DNA from 2 places in the Heyndrickxia sp. FSL K6-6286 genome. Region 1 is predicted to be linked to the other one. Evidence: a T-box and tRNA genes for the amino acid it is inferred to sense, from the RefSeq annotation. Region 1 holds a T-box; the other holds one or more tRNA genes.
The links. The T-box of region 1 lies ahead of MHI39_RS08810 (valine--tRNA ligase). A T-box ahead of a tRNA ligase gene usually reads a tRNA of that ligase, here a tRNA-Val.

Region 1 (9,686 bases):
AGCGAAACTTAAGGAGGAAAAAAAATGAAAGACATGCAATTTAAACGTCATAGAAGACTTCGTAGTTCAGCGAATATGAGAGCATTGGTTCGTGAAACTCATTTACATATTGATGATTTGATTTATCCAATCTTTGTTGTCGAAGGAGAAAATATTAAAAAGGAAATTTCATCTATGCCAGGTATTTACAACCTATCCCTTGATCAGTTAAAAGGTGAAATGGATGAAGTAGTTGCTTTAGGCATTAAATCTGTCTTGTTATTTGGGGTGCCAAATGAGAAGGATGCTGAAGGGTCCGGTGCTTTCCACAATCATGGAATTGTCCAAGAAGCCACGCGTTTGATTAAAAAGATGTATCCTGAGATTATTATTATTGCCGATACCTGCCTCTGCGAATATACCGATCATGGACATTGTGGAGTGATTGCAGATGGAAAAATTCTAAATGATCCTAGCCTTGATCTATTGGCAAAAACAGCTGTAAGTCAAGCAGAGGCTGGTGCAGATATTATTGCCCCATCAAATATGATGGATGGGTTCGTCGCGGCCATTAGAAAGGGATTAGATGAAGCGGGTTATGAGGATATTCCAATTATGTCGTATGCAGTAAAATATGCTTCTGCATTCTATGGTCCATTTCGTGATGCAGCTGGAAGCACACCACAATTTGGAGATCGAAAAACCTATCAAATGGATCCTGCCAATCGCTTAGAAGCGTTAAGAGAAGCTGAATCAGATGTGGAAGAAGGAGCAGATTTTCTTATTGTCAAGCCAACACTTTCTTACCTTGATATTGTAAGGGATGTAAAAAATGAATTTAATCTTCCTGTAGTTGCTTATAATGTGAGTGGTGAGTATTCACTTATAAAAGCGGCTGCACAAAATGGTTGGGTCGATGAAAAGACTATTGTACTAGAAACGTTAACAAGTATGAAACGAGCTGGGTCCGATTTAATTATTACCTATTTTGCAAAAGATGTTGCAAAATGGTTAGCTGAATAACTGAATAAGATTATTTCATTGTTCTAGTTATTTTTGCTTGTTTTTTCCTTTAATTATCAGGTAGAAACTGTCATAAAAGAAAAAGCAGAATGAAAAACAATCCGAACTAAATGGGGGTTAATATGATGCGATCCTATGAAAATTCAAAGAAAGCATTTAAAGAAGCTATTACACTTATGCCCGGTGGGGTGAATAGTCCTGTTCGTGCCTTTAAGTCCGTCAATATGGATCCGATTTTTATGGAAAAGGGAAAAGGTTCAAAAATATATGATATTGATGGAAATGAATATATTGATTATGTTTTATCATGGGGACCACTAATACTAGGTCATACAAATGATCAAGTAGTCAGTGCCTTGAAGAAAGTTGCTGAGAATGGGACTAGCTTTGGTGCACCTACATTAGCTGAAAACAAGCTTGCAAAGCTAGTAAAAGAACGTGTACCATCTATTGAAATTGTTCGGATGGTTTCCTCTGGAACCGAAGCAACTATGAGTGCGTTAAGGCTTGCAAGAGGATATACAGGTCGCAATAAGATTTTAAAATTTGAGGGAAGCTATCATGGGCATGGTGATTCATTGTTAATTAAGGCAGGATCAGGTGTAGCTACACTAGGCTTACCTGACAGCCCTGGTGTACCTGAAGGTGTTGCTTCTAATACGGTTACTGTTCCTTATAATGATTTGGAGGGAGTTAAAGCTGCCTTCCAGCAATTTGGAGAAGACATTGCTTGTATTATTGTAGAACCAGTTGCAGGCAATATGGGTGTTGTTCCACCACAGCCAGGATTTTTAGAAGGATTGCGAGAAATAACTTCCCAGTATGAATCATTATTGATTTTTGATGAGGTTATGACTGGTTTCCGTGTTGATTATCATTGTGCACAAGGGTATTTTGGGATCACTCCAGATTTAACTTGCTTAGGGAAAGTAATTGGTGGAGGACTTCCTGTTGGTGCCTTTGGTGGAAAGGCAGAAATCATGGAAAAGATTGCACCAAGTGGTCCTGTTTACCAAGCTGGAACTTTATCTGGTAACCCATTAGCAATGACTGCTGGTTATGAAACACTTGTTCAATTGACTCCGGATACGTATAAAGAATTTATTAAAAAAGCAGACAAACTAGAACAAGGTTTGCATAATGCTGCAGTGAAATATGAAATTCCGCATACAATCAATCGAGCTGGTTCGATGATTGGTATTTTCTTAACAAATGAAGATGTAATAAATTATGATACAGCAAAAACTTCTGATTTACAGTTATTTGCTGAGTATTATCGAGGAATGGCAAATAATGGTGTATTCTTACCACCTTCTCAATTTGAGGGACTTTTCCTATCGACAGCCCATACAGATGAGGATATTGAAAAAACAATAAAAGCAGTTGAAACTACCTTTAAGACAATCAGAGGTTAGTGGATCTGAAACCACATGATGTTTTGATCTGAACCCAAAAAGTTAGACACGGGATTTAGGCAGCTACTAGGGCATGAGTTCGATATTGCACCGGACTCATGCCTTTTAATTTTGTCTTAATCCGTTTGTGGTTATAGTAGTGAATGTAATTCTCTAATTCTTCTTTAAAATGCTCCATACTCTCAAATTCTTTTAAATAGAGTAATTCAGACTTTAATAAGCCAAAGAAATTCTCCATGACTGCGTTATCTAAACAATTCCCCTTACGTGACATACTTTGAGTAATCTCATGTTTCTTTAAAGCATGTTGGTACTTCTTCATTTGATAATGCCAACCTTGATCCGAATGGAGGATAGGGGTGTCACCCTCTTTCAAATGCTCAAAAGCTTTGTCCAGCATTTTCGAAACAAGTAGATAAACAGGACGCTTTTCTATGTTATAAGCGATGATTTCTCCGTTGAATAAATCTAGAACGGGGGACAAATATAGCTTCTCCCCGTGTAGATGGAATTCTGTTACATCCGTTACCCACTTTTCGTTTGGATTCGATGCTTTAAAATCACGTTCCAAAATATTTGGGGCTATTTTCCCTACTTGCCCACGGTAGGAACGATATTTTTTCATACGCACAAGACACTTTAATCCCATCTCATTCATAAGACGGCGGACTGTTTTATGATTTATTTTGATGCCTCGGTTATGTAATTCTAATGTGATCCGACGATATCCATATCGTCCCTGATGTTCATCAAAAATCTCCTGAATTAACTCTTTAACTTCCTTATATTTATCTGGGCGATCCATTTGTTTTACCCAATAGTAATACGTACTACGCGCAATACCAGCGACCTTTACTAGATCAATCACTTTAAATTCTTGCCTTAATTCATAAATTATTTGCGCTTTGTCCTGTTCTGTAGTTTTTCCTTTTCTTGAATTAAGGCATGTAACTTTTTTAAGTAAGCATTCTCCATCCGTAAACGTTCATTTTCAGCTCGTAATGCTTCTTCAGACCCTTCTACTGGTTGAGGTTTATTCGTTTCCTTTTTCATTGGTGGGCGCCCCTTTTGTGTTGGTTTCAGGGCGTCAATTCCATGTAATTCAAAACCTTTTTGCCATTTTAGAATGGTACTATGTGTTGCAATGTTAAATATTGCAGCAGTTTCCCTTATAGACGTCCCTGTCTCTCTCATATAATTCAGTACGTCTAGTTTAAACTGTGTTGTATAAGATGTATAGGGTTTTATTAAAGCATCGGCACCATGATATTCATATTGTTTTATCCAATTTAATAAGACTGTATGATGTACCCCTATGGATTTCGCAATAAATTTTACCCCCTCCGTTCCCTGTAGATAACGAATAACTGCTTCTATTTTTTCCTCTATATTAAATTTAGACATATAAAAACTGCACCTCCAACTGTTAGTTTGTGTCTAACAATTGGGGTGCAGTTCAGTTTTCCATCATGTGGTTTTTTTATTTAAAAAAATCATATTCTTCTTATTTCATTCATAAAAATATAAATGACATAGCTAGTTTTTATTGGAATTGAAGGGAGGAATCCACTTTGTCACAAAGTCAATCGTCACTGCGATTTTCATTAGAGGAGTATGTTTGGTTTAAAAAAGGACAGGAAGTTGATGAACTTCTATCCATTTCATTAGATCCACATATAACCATTCAAGAACAAGAGCAATATGTACAAATTATTGGTAATTTACAGCTGCAAGGTGAATACAAAGGGGGAGGAGAAGAGTACGAAGAAAAAGAATTAGATCTCCATGGAAAATTTGTTCATCAGGTTGAATATCGGGAAGATGATGGTGTTTATCAATTTGAACATCGCTTTCCTGTTGATGTAACGATACCTAAGAATAGAATCAATCAACTCGAAGATATCGATGTAAGCATTGATATGTTTGACTATATACTACCGGAAAAAGGTAAGTTAAAACTTACTGCGGATCTTTCGATTTTTGGAATTCGCAATGAAGAAATGGAAGAAAGTGATGAACAAGAAATACCGATATCATTATTAGAACCAGAAGTAAATGAACAAGTTTCGGAAACCGAATCCGAAGATAATACAGAAGAGTCTGTAAATGTTGACCCTGAATTGTTTGAAACAGAAAGTGAATCAATACCTGAATACCATTTAGAACGAGGACTACCAGTAAAACCACAACCTGAGGAGGAGGAAAAAGAGGGAAATAACGAAGAAGAGTTTGTAGATTTTAAAGTTGATGAAGAATTATTTCAACCGTTTGTCATTGAAGCAAGGAAAGAACCAGAAGATCATGAAGAAATGATAGAAAATAAAGAGGAAGAGCCTATTTTAAATCTAGGAATAGTAAATGAATCAGAAGAGGAATTTCTTCAAGTTTCTGGAGATCACAGAAATGAATCCTCTGCACATTATGAGGATACCAATGAGATTGAATCCTCTCCATCTGCCCAGTCAGAGGCAGAGGAAGAAGATGAATCTCCTGAAGAAGAAGATCAAAGTAAAACAAAGAAAAAGAAGAAATTTGGGAAGTACGAATCTATTTCATTAGCTGATTTTTTTGCTAGGAAAGCAGATGATAAAGCAGCGAAGCTAAAAGTGGTTATCGTTCAAAATGGGGAGACCCTCGATTATTTAGCTGATAAATATGAGATTAGTGTTCAACAAATATTAAGAATGAATCATTTAGAAATTAATCAAGACGTATACGAAGGGCAGGTTCTCTATATTCCTTCATATGTAAGTGCTACAAAAAAATAATTAAAGTCTAGCTCTTACTCCTAGCCTAGTGAATCGCTGTTGTTGATTATATGTAAATGTTCTCAGATGATGAAAATGGCAATACGTAGGGGTTAAGCAGGTGAAAGGATGGCTAAGACGAAAAAAACAGATATTCACACGATTATTAAACAATATGGTTTAAATGTTAATTTTTACGAGAGATATGGAAAAAGCTTTAAAGTTATTACGAATGAAGGAGTTTTTGCTTTAAAAAGAATCTCTCCACAAAAGGGTACAGATTTTGTAAAAAATGTTCAAATGCTATACCACCGTGGATATAATCGGATTGTGCCAATTTATCCTACAATGGATGGGAGATATGGGGTTCTCCATGAAAATGATTTATATTACTTAATGCCTTGGCTACCAAATGAAGAGAAAGAAGATAGAAATGAAAAACATCAAAAAATGTTTAGGGAGTTAGCTAGGCTTCATACTTTATCAGTTAAGGACATCCAACTTTCTAAAGAACAACGTAAAGAGCATTATGATCAAACTGTTTGGCAATGGGAAAGGGAAACCGAGTTTTTTGAAGAATTTTTAGAACGTAGTGAACAGAAGTGGTATATGTCACCATTTGAATTAATGTTTTGTACATTTTATCAGGATATCTTTCGAGCTGCAAAATATTCAAAAGAGCAACTTGAAAAATGGTATGAGGTTTCAAAGGATCAGGAAAAGGGAAGAACTGTCGTTGTTCATGGGAAAATTTCTACAGAGCATTTTTTATACGATGAGAGGGGCTATGGATATTTTTCTAACTTTGAACAATCAAATATCTTGTCCCCAATACATGATTTATTACCATTCTTAGCGAGAACATTAAATACATTTCCGAAACGTATGGATGAGTGTGTGGATTGGCTAAACACATATTTATCGCATTTTCCATTTCGAGAGGATGAAAAATACTTATTTCTTGGCTATTTAGCATATCCAGGTCCGATTCATCAAATAGTTGAGGAATATTATTTGAATAAAACAAAAAAGAATGAATGGGAGTTTGTTAAACAACTTCAAAGAAAATATTGGTTATTAAAAAATACAGAATATGTGGTTATGCGAATGAATGAAATAGATAAACAAAAGACAGACCCTTCCTAGCTATTAAGGATGGGTCTATATTGTTATCTTACCACCCCAACCCATATTTGTTTTTAGCAAATATCTAGATCCATTCGTTTTGAAATGCAAAGGCAATTAAAATAAATATTGCTAATAACAAAACATCAAATGCAGTGGGTAATAAAATGGTTCGAATAGCTTGAAAGATAGTAAAAGGAATAATTAGTTGTTTACATATGCCTTTGAATGTTTTCATCCAAGACTGTAATGTATATTGATTAAATTTTTTTTTCATTCTTTCACCTTCCTCTTATCGATCCCCTTAGTAATAATGTATGATTAATAGGCGAATCTGTGTCAGAGTGTCAATTGAATGATTATCCATGAATTTTTTTAAAAAAATGGGCAATAATAATTGACGAGATGACTATTAATTAGATAGTATAATAAATAAAAATAAATCAAAATGTAAATGCAGTGATTGGGAAAAGTACAATGGGATACTACTTTATCAGAGGTATTTATCATACTTCTTCAGAGAGGGAAATCAATAGCTGAAAGATTTCCTAAGAGAGAACATTGGAAAAGTCACCCATGAGTAGCTTCTGTGAAACATAGCGGAGTAATGGAAGCCGGCGAAGAGCCGTTATCTTACATAAGTGCCAGAAACAGTTCTTTTAATGCTGTTTCTGTGAAAAAAGGTGGTACCGCGAAAATCGCTCCCTTCGTCCTTTTGACGATGGGAGTTTTTTATTTTTTTGGTACCCTTTACTGAAAGTGAGGAGAAAGAAATGGAAACAAATGAATTACAAATGTCAACCAAATATGATCCTAATGCCATAGAAAAGGACCGCTATGAATGGTGGCTAAAAGGAAAATTCTTTGAGGCAGCAGACGATCCAAATAAGGAACCGTATACAATCGTTATTCCACCTCCAAATGTGACGGGGAAATTGCATCTTGGTCATGCATGGGATACAACATTACAAGATATCCTAACAAGAATGAAGAGAATGCAGGGCTATGATGTATTATGGCTACCAGGAATGGATCACGCAGGAATCGCTACACAAGCTAAAGTTGAGGCGAAATTAAGAGAAAATGGTATATCAAAGTATGATCTCGGAAGAGAAAAATTTGTAGAAGAAACTTGGAAATGGAAAGAGGAGTATGCGGCTTTTATTCGCAAGCAATGGGCTAAGATTGGGTTAGGTTTAGATTATTCCCGCGAAAGATTTACTCTAGATGAAGGATTATCAGATGCAGTTAAAAAGGTGTTTGTTACTCTTTATAAAAAGGGACTTATTTATCGTGGGGAGTATATTATTAACTGGGACCCTGCAACCAAAACAGCATTATCTGATATTGAAGTAATATATAAAGATATACAGGGTGCTTTTTATCATATGCGTTATCCATTAGCAGATGGTTCAGGGCATATTGAGATTGCAACAACACGTCCGGAAACCATGCTAGGAGATACAGCTGTAGCTGTTCATCCGAATGATGATCGTTATAAACATTTAATCGGAAAAACGGTTATTTTACCAATAACAGGCCGTGAAATACCGATTGTTGGTGATGATTATGTAGATATGGAATTTGGTTCAGGTGCAGTTAAGATCACTCCAGCACATGATCCTAATGACTTTGAAATTGGAAACCGCCATAATTTAGAACGTATATTGGTTATGAATGAAGACGGAACCATGAATGAAAAAGCAGGTAAATATGAAGGCATGGACCGTTTTGAATGTCGTAAACAAATCGTTAAAGATTTACAGGCAGAAAATGTACTCTTTAAAATAGAAGATCATATGCATTCTGTTGGACATTCTGAACGTAGTGGTGCTGTTGTTGAACCATATTTGTCAACACAATGGTTCGTTAAGATGCAGCCATTAGCAGACGCAGCAGTTGAATTACAAAAATCCGATTCAAAAGTTCACTTTGTACCTGAAAGATTTGAAAATACGTATTTACGATGGATGGAAAACATTCGTGATTGGTGTATTTCGCGCCAGCTTTGGTGGGGTCATCGAATTCCAGCTTGGTATCATAAGGAAACAGGTGAAATCTATGTTGATACAAAACCACCTACTGATATTGATAACTGGGAGCAAGATTCAGATGTATTAGATACATGGTTTAGTTCAGCACTGTGGCCATTCTCAACTATGGGTTGGCCCGATACTGAGGCAAAAGATTTTCTACGTTATTACCCAACGAATGCATTAGTAACTGGTTACGATATTATTTTCTTCTGGGTAGCTAGAATGATTTTTCAAGCGAAAGAATTTACTGGCGAAATACCATTTAAAGATGTATTAATTCATGGTCTTGTTCGTGATGAACAAGGTCGAAAGATGAGTAAATCTCTTGGAAATGGCGTTGATCCAATGGATGTTATCGATAAATATGGGGCAGATTCACTGCGTTATTTCTTATCGACAGGCAGCTCACCAGGTCAAGATTTAAGGTTCAGTATGGAAAAGGTTGAATCCATTTGGAATTTTGCCAATAAAATTTGGAATGCCTCACGCTTTGCCTTAATGAATATGAATGGATTAACTTTTGATGAAATTGATTTAAATGGTGAAAAATCAGTTGCAGATAAATGGATTTTAACTCGTTTAAATGAAACCATCGAAACAGTAACTAAACTTGCCGATAAGTATGAGTTTGGGGAAGTGGGTCGAGCTTTATATAACTTCATTTGGGATGATTTCTGTGATTGGTATATTGAAATGGCTAAATTACCACTTTATGGGGAAGACGAGACTGCTAAGAAAACAACTCGTTCTATTTTAGCGTATGTTTTAGATAACACTATGCGTCTTTTACATCCATTTATGCCATTTATTACAGAAGAAATTTGGCAAAATCTACCTCATCAAGGTGAATCGATTACGGTAGCAAATTGGCCTACGAAAAACAATGATTTACATGATGAGGCCGCAGCGGGTGAAATGAAATTATTAGTTGAAATCATTCGTTCGGTACGTAATATTCGTGCAGAAGTAAATACACCATTAAGTAAAAAGATTAAACTATTACTTAAGGCAAAGGATGAACAAGTACTAAGCGTTTTAACAAAGAATCAGTCCTATATTGAACGTTTCTGTAATCCGGAAGAATTAATCATTGATATTGAAATGGATACACCAGCAAAAGCGATGACTGCTGTTGTAACAGGAGTTGAACTATTCCTTCCTCTGGAAGGTTTGATTAATATTGATGAAGAAATAGCACGTTTGGAAAAAGAATTAGATAAATGGTCTAAAGAAGTAGATAGAGTACAAAAGAAACTAGGTAATGAAAAATTCACAAGCAAAGCTCCAGCTCAGGTCGTTGAAGAGGAACGAGCAAAGGAAAAAGATTATTTAGAAAAACAAGCAGCGGTTAAAGCAAGAAT
Region 2 (9,686 bases), 1.7 Mb from region 1:
GTTTGTGGTATCTACATTATGGGGCAGTGAACCCATTTTCATTCTGGGTTGAGAGCGAAAGATCATGAAAGTTTTCTCAAACATTGTTATTATAAAAGTAAAGTTTTAACTAATAACGATCGGCTGAAGACCGATAGACCTCTCACTGAGAAAATTGCTGCAAACTCCATTAAGAATCTCGAAAAAAATTTTTGTGTTAACGCCGGCTAGCGCCTTTATAAAAACAACAAACTATTCGAAAACAGTTATTTTTATACATATAACCTATTATGATATTGGTATCATCTTACTTTCTTGTCCGCAAATGTTTTCACCTTTTATGTTCTCCCTTCATAACATAATGTAGTCTGAAAGGGAGGGCGAGAGAAAACATGGAAAATAATTTCTTTAAAAACATTGAGAAAAAAACAGGCGTAAATATGAATGATATTTTTGAATTGGCTAATTCTTTGCAAAATGCGAACTTTAAGGATGAAAATACGGTACGTGGAATCATTAAACGAGTTTCCCAAATTGCCAATAAGCCAGTTTCTAAGGAACTTGAAGACAAGATGGTTCAATCTATTGTAAACGATGGAAAGAAGTTGGATATGAACACGATTTCCAAAATGTTAAACAATAAGAAGTAGTTTATTTAGAGGGGTGTCTTCACAAAAAACTATATCTAGAACGGATTGGTTTAGAGATGTAGTGTGGGATAACCCCAATACATATGTTTGAAATCACTTTAAATGGGTATGATTAAAGGAAAAAGTGGAAAAAAGGAGGGAACGATATGGGTTATCGTTTAAATGTTGAAAATCCGCAATATTACCAATACCATCTGCGAATGATTAAACAAAATGAGCCATACAAGCTGATGAAAACCTCTAAGATTATGAATCCACCTTACTATAATGATGAAATAATATTGAATAAAAAAAAATATGTGTATGAAATTCCAACCATTAAGAAAAAATCGTATCCAGAACTAACAGGAAAAGGACGATTTATTAACGTATATATATAGATGAAGGATGATTGAATATAGGAGTGAACATATGGCAACAATTGATGACTTTCTGAAGTTGGATTTACGAATTGGTACAGTAATCAAAGCAGAACATTTCCCAGAAGCAAAAATTCCTGCTATTAAAATGGAAATTGATTTCGGAGAAGAAATTGGAATTAAACGATCGAGTGCTCAGATTACCAAACGTTATACACCAGAAGCATTGATCGGAAATCAGGTGGTGGCAGTTGTAAATTTTCCACCCCGTAAAATCGCGGGTTATAAATCTGAAGTCCTTGTTCTTGGAGGTGTTCCTGAAAAAGGAGATGTAATTTTACTTCAGCCCACTTTAGATGTGCCCAATGGAACGCCAATCGCATAAAATAGGAGACGAGAATATACATAGATAATGTACAAACTAGTCTCCAATTATAAGAATACTTATACTTCTTTTTCCATAGTTTTATGTGGAATTCCAGCATCTAAGAATTCAGAAGAAACCACCTGGTAACCTAATTTTTCATAGAAAGGGATGGCATGGGTTTGAGCATTCAGCTTTAGCACCTTGATATCCATGCCAGATGCATAACTATGTATGGCATCCATGATCATTTTCCCTGCACCTTTTCCACGGTAGGAAGAGAGAACACAAATGCGTTCTACTTTCCCTTTTCCTTCGATAACTCGGAAGCGACCTGCAGCAACCGCCTTTTGATCATCATATAGCACAAAATGTATTGAGTCATTCTCGTACTCATCAATTTCTTCTGCAACATCAACATGTTGTTCGTCCACAAAAACTTTTTTACGAATTTTAAAAGCATCATTTAATTGTTCTTCAGTAGTTGCTTGAATAGCTTTCACGATATAGTTATTCCTCTCCTAAGCGATATGTTTCATAAACGGTCCAGGATCCGTTCTCGAGCTGATATAATAAGTGGATTCGATCAATAATTTCTTCATGATTGATCCCAAGCATCCGAAGCTGACCATATACATCTGAGTGTTCATCATTGGATAGCTTTTGACCAATTGTAATATGAGGAACAAAAGCATACTCAGGTTCTCCACCAGGTAGTTCAGAATATAATGTCTTGTGTAATTGCTCTAATTCTTCAGTAGGTTCAACTTTGAAATAAATCGTATTATTAACAGGTTGGAATGAGCTTACCTTTGTAATATTCACTTTCATTGGTTCGAACTGTTTAGTAAGCTTAGTAAGTTTTTCCGTAATATCTTTTATTTCATCATTAGAAGATTCAAAGATATGTTTAAGAGTAAGGTGTGGAGGAATCAACGCATAATGGGGATCGTATCTTTTCCTGTAGGAATTTGCAAGATCTTGTAGCTGTTTAGATGGAAACATGACAATACCGTATTTCATATTTTATTACCTCCTTAAAATTTGTTGGATAGAATACTACCATTATAACAATTTTTCGGAAAATTTAACATAATAAACACTTTTCGTGCTAAAAAGTCATTTTTAATGCTCTTTTTAAATCTGGTTGCCAAAACTTCCATGTATGGTTTCCATCGAATTCCTCATAAAAATTAGGATACCCTTTTTCTCCAAAAAGCCGATGTAGCTCGCGATTTGGTGTCAGAAAATCCTCTATATTTCCATTTGTGGTTTTAACCTCTGTTTCTCCTAAACCTATAATATGATACACATCCAGTAATTGCGGATTAGGATGGTTTCGAACTGCTTCTAATACTTTTTCATCAACAAGTGGTGATTGTAAGATGGCTTTCCCAAATATATTTGGGTATTTCAAAGCAGTCATTAATGATACTGTTGCTCCTAAAGAATCTCCGATTAGAACTCGTCCATTCCCAACATGTAATGTAGGATAGTGCTGATCTAAAAATGGAACAAGCTCATGTGCTAAAAATCGAATGTAAGCAGCATTATGTTCACCATCCGGATGATATTTTTTTCTGCGATCATGAACATTTCGATAAGGAATGCCAACAATAATAACGTTTTCAATTTCTCCGTTTTCCAATAATTCATCTGCAACGCGTGCAATTCTCCCAAGCTGGAAGTAATCTTTCCCATCTTGTGCAATTAATAAATTATATTTATATAATGGTGAAAAATTAGCTGGCAAATAGACCAAGATATTTAATGATTCCCCTAATTCCTTACTATCAAACATAAAATCTTTAATGGTGCTTTTTGATGTAGTCAATATTCATCCTCCTATCTCATATAACTAATATTACTTCGAAAAAATAAAAAAGGAAATACTTTCTATGTTTATTCAAAAAAATATTGACATATAAATCGAATTCACTTATATTTATTATTGTCCTAGCATATTATTATGATTCTGTAGCTCAGCTGGGAGAGCACCACCTTGACAGGGTGGGGGTCGCTGGTTCGAGCCCAGTCAGAATCATAAACCAAACCCTAGAGCCTAACGGTTCTAGGGTTTTTGCGTTTTTCCTTCAATTGGAAATTCAACTCTTAATGAGTTAGATTCAATATTTTCCTTGATTTATCAAATCAATCACTAATTTTATAAAGCTAAGAAATCTTTTTTCCCATAATAATTAAATCCCTCTTAAGCCCATCTAATATAGCAACTTCCGGTAGATGAGCCCATTTCTCAAAACCGAAACTTGAAAATAGGCCAATACTGGGCTCGTTGTGTCCAAAGATGAATCCAAGTAAGGTATCAATACTAAGGTTAGGACATTCCTCTATAACTTTTTTTAGAATCTTCTTCCCAAGTCCTTTACCTCTAAAACTTTCATGAAGATAAATACTTACTTCGGCAGTAGCATTATAAGCTGGTCTTCCGTAAAAAGAGTGAAGACTTACCCAACCACAAATTTGGCCATCATATTCTACAACCCACAAAGGTCTTTTGTTAGGATTATGTTCATTAAACCAATCTAATCTATCGTTTATTGATACAGGTTCAGTATCAGCAGTTACCATTCGACTTGGAACGGTTGAGTTATAAATATCAACAATAATCGGTAAATCTTCAATACTTGCATTTTTAAATGCTATGTTTTCTGACATAATAGGCTCCCTTGGAGATATTCGTTTATACTCTAATTTTATGTTATATTACGTAACAAGATTATTGCAATAAAAAGTAGAATTTCTTATTCCAATTAAATTAGTTTCTTTTTTTAAAAAGTATATTTAAAGAAAATTGGTAATGACTCCTACATGATCTAATAGGGAGTGTTTAACTATTTAGTGATGTAACCAAAAAAATATCAGCTGTAAATGATAAAATGCTTAAGTATTAAATTTACGGTTATTACTTTGATGTAAAATGATTAATTTTGACCGTCAGCGTATAGGTTACCCCAGCCTTTTTAAGGCCTTGACTATAAAGTTATTGGTTAATCCTTTTAACGAATTTCATATTGAGAACAAGTGATGAAAATATGAGTGGATATAATAAACCTGAATACCAGATTTTCCATTCAGTATAGTAAAAAAATCCAGTTTTTAAAGTAAACCATTCAAAAATAATAGAGAATATAGACCATCCTAGAACATAATATATTTTGCGTAACAACCGCTTTTTAAAAGGAAAAAAATTAAGAAATAAGTAGCTTATTGAAGGAAAGTATAAAAAAGTACTTAGTAATCCTCCCCAGTCAAACCCTTTATGGATATATCCATAAAGATGATAGTGTAAATCCAATATTATATCGGTTATTAAACCATAGGAAAAAGCAAAAAAGCATGTTGCATATATTTCTATTTTGTTAATATTTTTAGGAATAACAAAGGCTATTATGTTAAAAATGATAAATATAATAATGATTAATTTCCACAAATCAAATGTCCTTTCTACGTATGCATTATTTTAGCTACTCCTAAAGCAAAATGACCCCAAAGTATGTTTTCGATAAACTCTGCCTGATTTTCTTCACAATTGATAATTAGAATGACTTCAGAATGCTTTCCCTTTAAAATTCTTTTTCTCTTTTTAATTACACATTCAATAAAAAGTCTAATAATAAATCCCAAAACAAATCCAATACATGCACTAATTAACCCCCAATAAATAGGGCCCCAAGAGAGTTTAAAACCAATACTAGCACCAATCACAGAAAATCCCGTCGCAAGTGCCATTCCGATATCAACAAGTGATGTTCCATCTGAACGATGAATAGAATCAAACATTTTTCTTTCTTCTGTCCGATTGTCCAAGGGAACAGCAAAAATATTCTCCTTATTTATCCCTTTTTTTTCTAAAGTAGCAATGGCCATTTCTAAAAAAATACTATTTTCAAATGTTGAATATAATTGCATACTGATCACTTCGCTTTTTGCCCTTTTATAATTCGAAAGCTTGAAGCTTGATAATGTTCTTGTAAATATTTTCTTTGTTCCTTTTCATAAAGCTTATTATTTTCAACTGTATTCATATAAGAATCGAAAATGGAAAACCCATAGATTGATGGAATAAATAAAAGCCATTGTGGATCCAGAACTGATATACTCTTCTGAACTTTTCCTAAAAATAATAAGGAGATTGCTTCTAACGCATGTGAAAAATAAAAAAATATAACTAACCAAATGATGACGAAAAAGGCGGTTAATATCCTGTGTATATAAAGTTGTCCCAGTCCTGGAATATAAAGCGACCAAATTACTGATAGAAAGGGACTCCTTTTGTCTAGATAATTGATTTCTATCGCACCTAAACTAAAAGAATTAATTCGATGCTTTTCGTGTTCTGCTAATAAAAAAACCTTATTCAGATCAACCGTAGTACGATAACTATCCCAGATAGCAAAGAGATAAACAGGAATATACATAAGAAGCCATCTTGTATCCAAAACATCCTTTGCTAAGTCAATTTTACCTTGAAAGGAATAAATCATAGCAAGATTAAGATGCGATTTTAAATTTACAATAACTTCCCACATAAATAGCATATAGCCTCTAATATATTTTGATAAAAGAAGGTGACCAAAACCTGGGAAGGCAGCGGACCACCAACCGATTATATAAGGGTTTCTTAAATGTACTTGAGTAGTTCCAACAACACTTACATTTGCTACATAGCGTCTTGCGGTATTGTCATTCGAGTAATTGTTCATTTAATGTCACCTTTAGTCAATTTTAATTAAAACTAGTTTTCCACAAATTAGATTCTTTATCCGATTTCTTTATGACTCAATTTTAGTGGAGGATCTTATTTCTTGCAGGGAAAATATAAAGAGAGAATGACAATTTTTAAAGCAGTAGGTGGGGATTATTGAGCATATCAAGAGAGTATTATGCTTAAATATTACTTTCTTGAAGAGAGATATTAAAAGAGAGGGGGGATAGGATAACTACATAGATGATAATGAAACTTTTTATTGCTCAGTGCTACAAAAGATTATAATCATTACTCTCTTATAAATAATGAAAATGCCCTTTAGCTTTAAACAATATAAGTTTATTGTCTAAACTAAAGGGCAAGCCTTAGAAATCATTATTTCCTAAATCAATTTCCAGTCAAAGTGATTCCATTAAACAACGCACTCCATGCACCATCATTCCCTTCCCAGCGATTTGGGTCATTAGGAATGAGGACAGAGCAAATATTCTCGTCGATCAAGTTAAGATCCAGCACTTCATTATTGTCATGATAATTAATGAGAAGAATAGAAAAGTTTCCATTTACAATTCCTGATAAGACAGATTTTAATCGTACAGCTTCTTCAGAGGTACCCATTAATCGAACGAGTAGAATCGATTGACAGTTTTCTATTTGATGCAAAAAGCGTTGGGCTCTTCTATCAAATTTAGCTTTTGCTTCCGTATACGATGCTGTCCAATCATTGGTTATAGGAAAATCATGCATTGAGTAGAGGTTATATAATGTTTCTCTGACATTATAGTAGTGACTACCAGGATCTTGGCCATCGATGACAAGGTAATTATTATCCATAAAATTTGCAAATCTATTACTTATAAGTAAACTAATAACATCTAATGAACGTGTTGCAATCCAATCAAATGGTCCGGAAGACTTTCGCAATTGTAATCGGTCTAATTGATGGGCAGGCTGGCAGTTATCACCAATGCTTGCGATGTAATCATATGAACCCTTAATATCTTCTATTTTCATAAAATCATTCCTCTAGAATAATATGTTTACTTTTTTGGTACCATGTCATATCATTTGATTCTTAATCGAAGTAGATGGTTTTGCCATTTTTAATTGACTCTTTTATTTTCATAGCAACAGATAGTGCCTTTGTTGCCTCACTAGTACTAACAATAGGTGTTTGTTGGTTTTGAATCGATTGTATGAAATGCTGGATTTCTGCCTGCAAAGGTTCAATAGGAGGTACTTTGATTTTTTCAATTGAGTTATCAATCGTTGTTGAAAGGTATTGATTGAAAATCGGTCTATTATAAACAAGAAGCTCCTTCGTCAAGTAATCCGCTGTGAGCACACGTTCTTGTTCAGTAACCGAAATTGTTCTTAGTGATTTTTGGGAAGTACGATTGGCAATAAGACTTGCAATAATTCCATTTTCAAACCTTAATAATGCATTAACGATATTTGGCTGTGCATCCTTTTGTGATGAATAGGCAGCTATGGCTGTTACACTTACTAAGGGACTGTTCGCAAGGTTTAAGATAATATCAATATCATGGATCATTAGGTCGAGAACGACATCTACATCAAGATTTCGTTCCGTTGCACATAACCGACTTGCTTCCAAACTAATAATTTTTGAGGAATCCATTATGTCATTCAACCTTTGAATGACTGGATTAAATCTTTCAATATGTCCTACTTGAATGACACAGTTTTGAATGGTATTGCTGAATTCAATTAATTTTTCAGCATCCTTTAATGAACTAACAAACGGTTTTTCTACAAATACATGTTTTCCATTTTGAATAGCTTCGTAGGTATAACTATAATGGAATGTTGTTGGTACAGAAATTATGACTGCATCCACTTCAGAAAGCATATCTTCAAAAGAAGAAAAAGCCGTCACATGATAAGTATTAGCCATGTCTTCACAAACACTTTGATTTTTATCATAAATACCTATAAAATCTACATTTTTTAAAATACTCAAAATTCTGCAATGGTTTTTACCCATTACTCCAACTCCAGCAATACCGAATTTTATTGCTTTCAAATATATTCACCACTCATTCATATACACTTATTAACAAAAGTCTAATTTCCTTATTGGAGTTTGGAAGAAATATCTTTTTTCCTTGGCCAAAAGATATTCATTGTATTTTATATTGCTGGTAAGATACCCTCTGCTTTTAATACATTTAAAATATATTCAGCTCTAGCTTTATAAGTGTGGGGCTGGACTGCAACTGTTCCTAGGCTACTAATCTGTTTTCTTTCCCATTCATTTTGTAAGTAATAATGTACTAAATTTAATGTTTCATAGGGACTTGAGGAAACCACTAAGTCACGACCTGGTAAGAAAAGCTGTCTTACTGCAGGGGTGTCAGATGTTAAAAGGAATCCGCCTGCCGCAAGTATTTCATAAGTCCGTTGGGTGACTTGAGTAGTGAAATTTTGTAATCCAATGACTATTTTCGCAGAACTATATATTTTTTTACAATCGAGATAGGGCACAGTCCCATGAATCCAATCTGGATTGATTTCCATATCGATATAAGGATTTATTTTTTCCCACCCTTTTCCGAAAATATCTATACGTACATTGTTTTCTATTAAAGGGCAAATCAATTGTTTCATTGATTCAATGCGGTAATCAATATTCCAAGTATCAAAGACCCATTCATATGAATTGGCTACTAAGGCAATATTAAAATTATACTCAGGTATAGGTGGTACAGGGTGATGAATCGATGGCTGATAGCCCCAATCTAAATGTGCTGCTTTAATTCCTAGAGATCGGTAATAATCAACTATAGGTGCAGTAAGTGTAAAAACATAATCTGGTTCAGTACGTTGGATTAAGGGTAGTACAAAGGTTGATGTAAATGAAGGATCCTCAATTGACCAATAAACATGCGGAATATTCCTAGGTTTTACGTAGTTTTTTATCCAAATTTGATTTTCAACCGTTTGTTCTAATCCCCAACCATTTGTAATCACAAGCTCTGGCTTAAAAAGTTCCAGAGAATTTACGACGGCATCTAAATTGTCTGCCCCTATTACTAATACTTCATGACCTGCATCACGAAAACCATTTGAGAGCAAATGCATCATTGCATCATTGCTATCAAAACAAAATACTCTCATTGAATACATCCTTTCAATATAAAAATTGTTTGTTTAACAGATATTTAATGGGCTATTACATTTAAAAGTTTAAAGTGACAAAATACCCTCGTTTCTAAGAATTTGAAGCATATATTCAACTCGATTGCGATAGGTGTGTTGAAGGGCTGCTGTATATCCTTGATTTGCAATGGTTTGTCTTTCTCCTTCAGCTTGTAAATAGTAGATAACATTATTTAGCGTTTCCTGAGGAGAAGAGGATACTACAAGGTGTTTGCCTGGCTCAAACAGTTGCCGAACAGCAGGTGTATCTTGAGATAATAAAAAGCCTCCTGCTCCAAGAACTTCATAAGTTCGTTGAGTTACCTGTGTTGTGTAATTCTGAAAGCCGATATTAATTTTTGCAGAATTATACACCTTGTTGCATTCATGGAAGGGAAGAGGACCATGCAACCAAGTTGGATCAATAGTAAGTCCCAAATATG

Region 2: it encodes a tRNA-Val, which carries the amino acid that the T-box ahead of MHI39_RS08810 (valine--tRNA ligase) is inferred to sense. The anticodon was not compared.

What each region holds. Positions count from the first base shown of each region.
Region 1 covers NZ_CP152029.1:1,746,656-1,756,341, forward strand. The annotation lists gene MHI39_RS08775 (uroporphyrinogen-III synthase) at 1-28, shown strand, start outside; gene hemB (porphobilinogen synthase) at 25-1,002, shown strand; gene hemL (glutamate-1-semialdehyde 2,1-aminomutase) at 1,128-2,417, shown strand; one part of gene MHI39_RS08790 (IS3 family transposase) at 2,473-3,365, opposite strand; one part of gene MHI39_RS08790 (IS3 family transposase) at 3,365-3,821, opposite strand; gene spoVID (stage VI sporulation protein D) at 3,989-5,185, shown strand; gene ysxE (spore coat protein YsxE) at 5,294-6,310, shown strand; gene MHI39_RS08805 (hypothetical protein) at 6,375-6,566, opposite strand; T-box leader at 6,740-7,007, shown strand; gene MHI39_RS08810 (valine--tRNA ligase) at 7,063-9,686, shown strand, end outside.
Region 2 covers NZ_CP152029.1:3,452,741-3,462,426, reverse strand. The annotation lists gene MHI39_RS17420 (stage VI sporulation protein F) at 372-629, shown strand; gene MHI39_RS17415 (hypothetical protein) at 776-1,009, shown strand; gene csaA (chaperone CsaA) at 1,041-1,373, shown strand; gene MHI39_RS17405 (GNAT family N-acetyltransferase) at 1,433-1,855, opposite strand; gene MHI39_RS17400 (YjcG family protein) at 1,863-2,375, opposite strand; gene MHI39_RS17395 (esterase family protein) at 2,464-3,186, opposite strand; tRNA gene MHI39_RS17390 (tRNA-Val) at 3,324-3,396, shown strand; gene MHI39_RS17385 (GNAT family N-acetyltransferase) at 3,525-4,028, opposite strand; gene MHI39_RS17380 (hypothetical protein) at 4,818-5,282, opposite strand; gene MHI39_RS17375 (hypothetical protein) at 5,288-6,076, opposite strand; gene MHI39_RS17370 (DUF1796 family putative cysteine peptidase) at 6,469-7,095, opposite strand; gene MHI39_RS17365 (Gfo/Idh/MocA family oxidoreductase) at 7,157-8,128, opposite strand; gene MHI39_RS17360 (glycosyltransferase) at 8,236-9,222, opposite strand; gene MHI39_RS17355 (glycosyltransferase) at 9,292-9,686, opposite strand, start outside.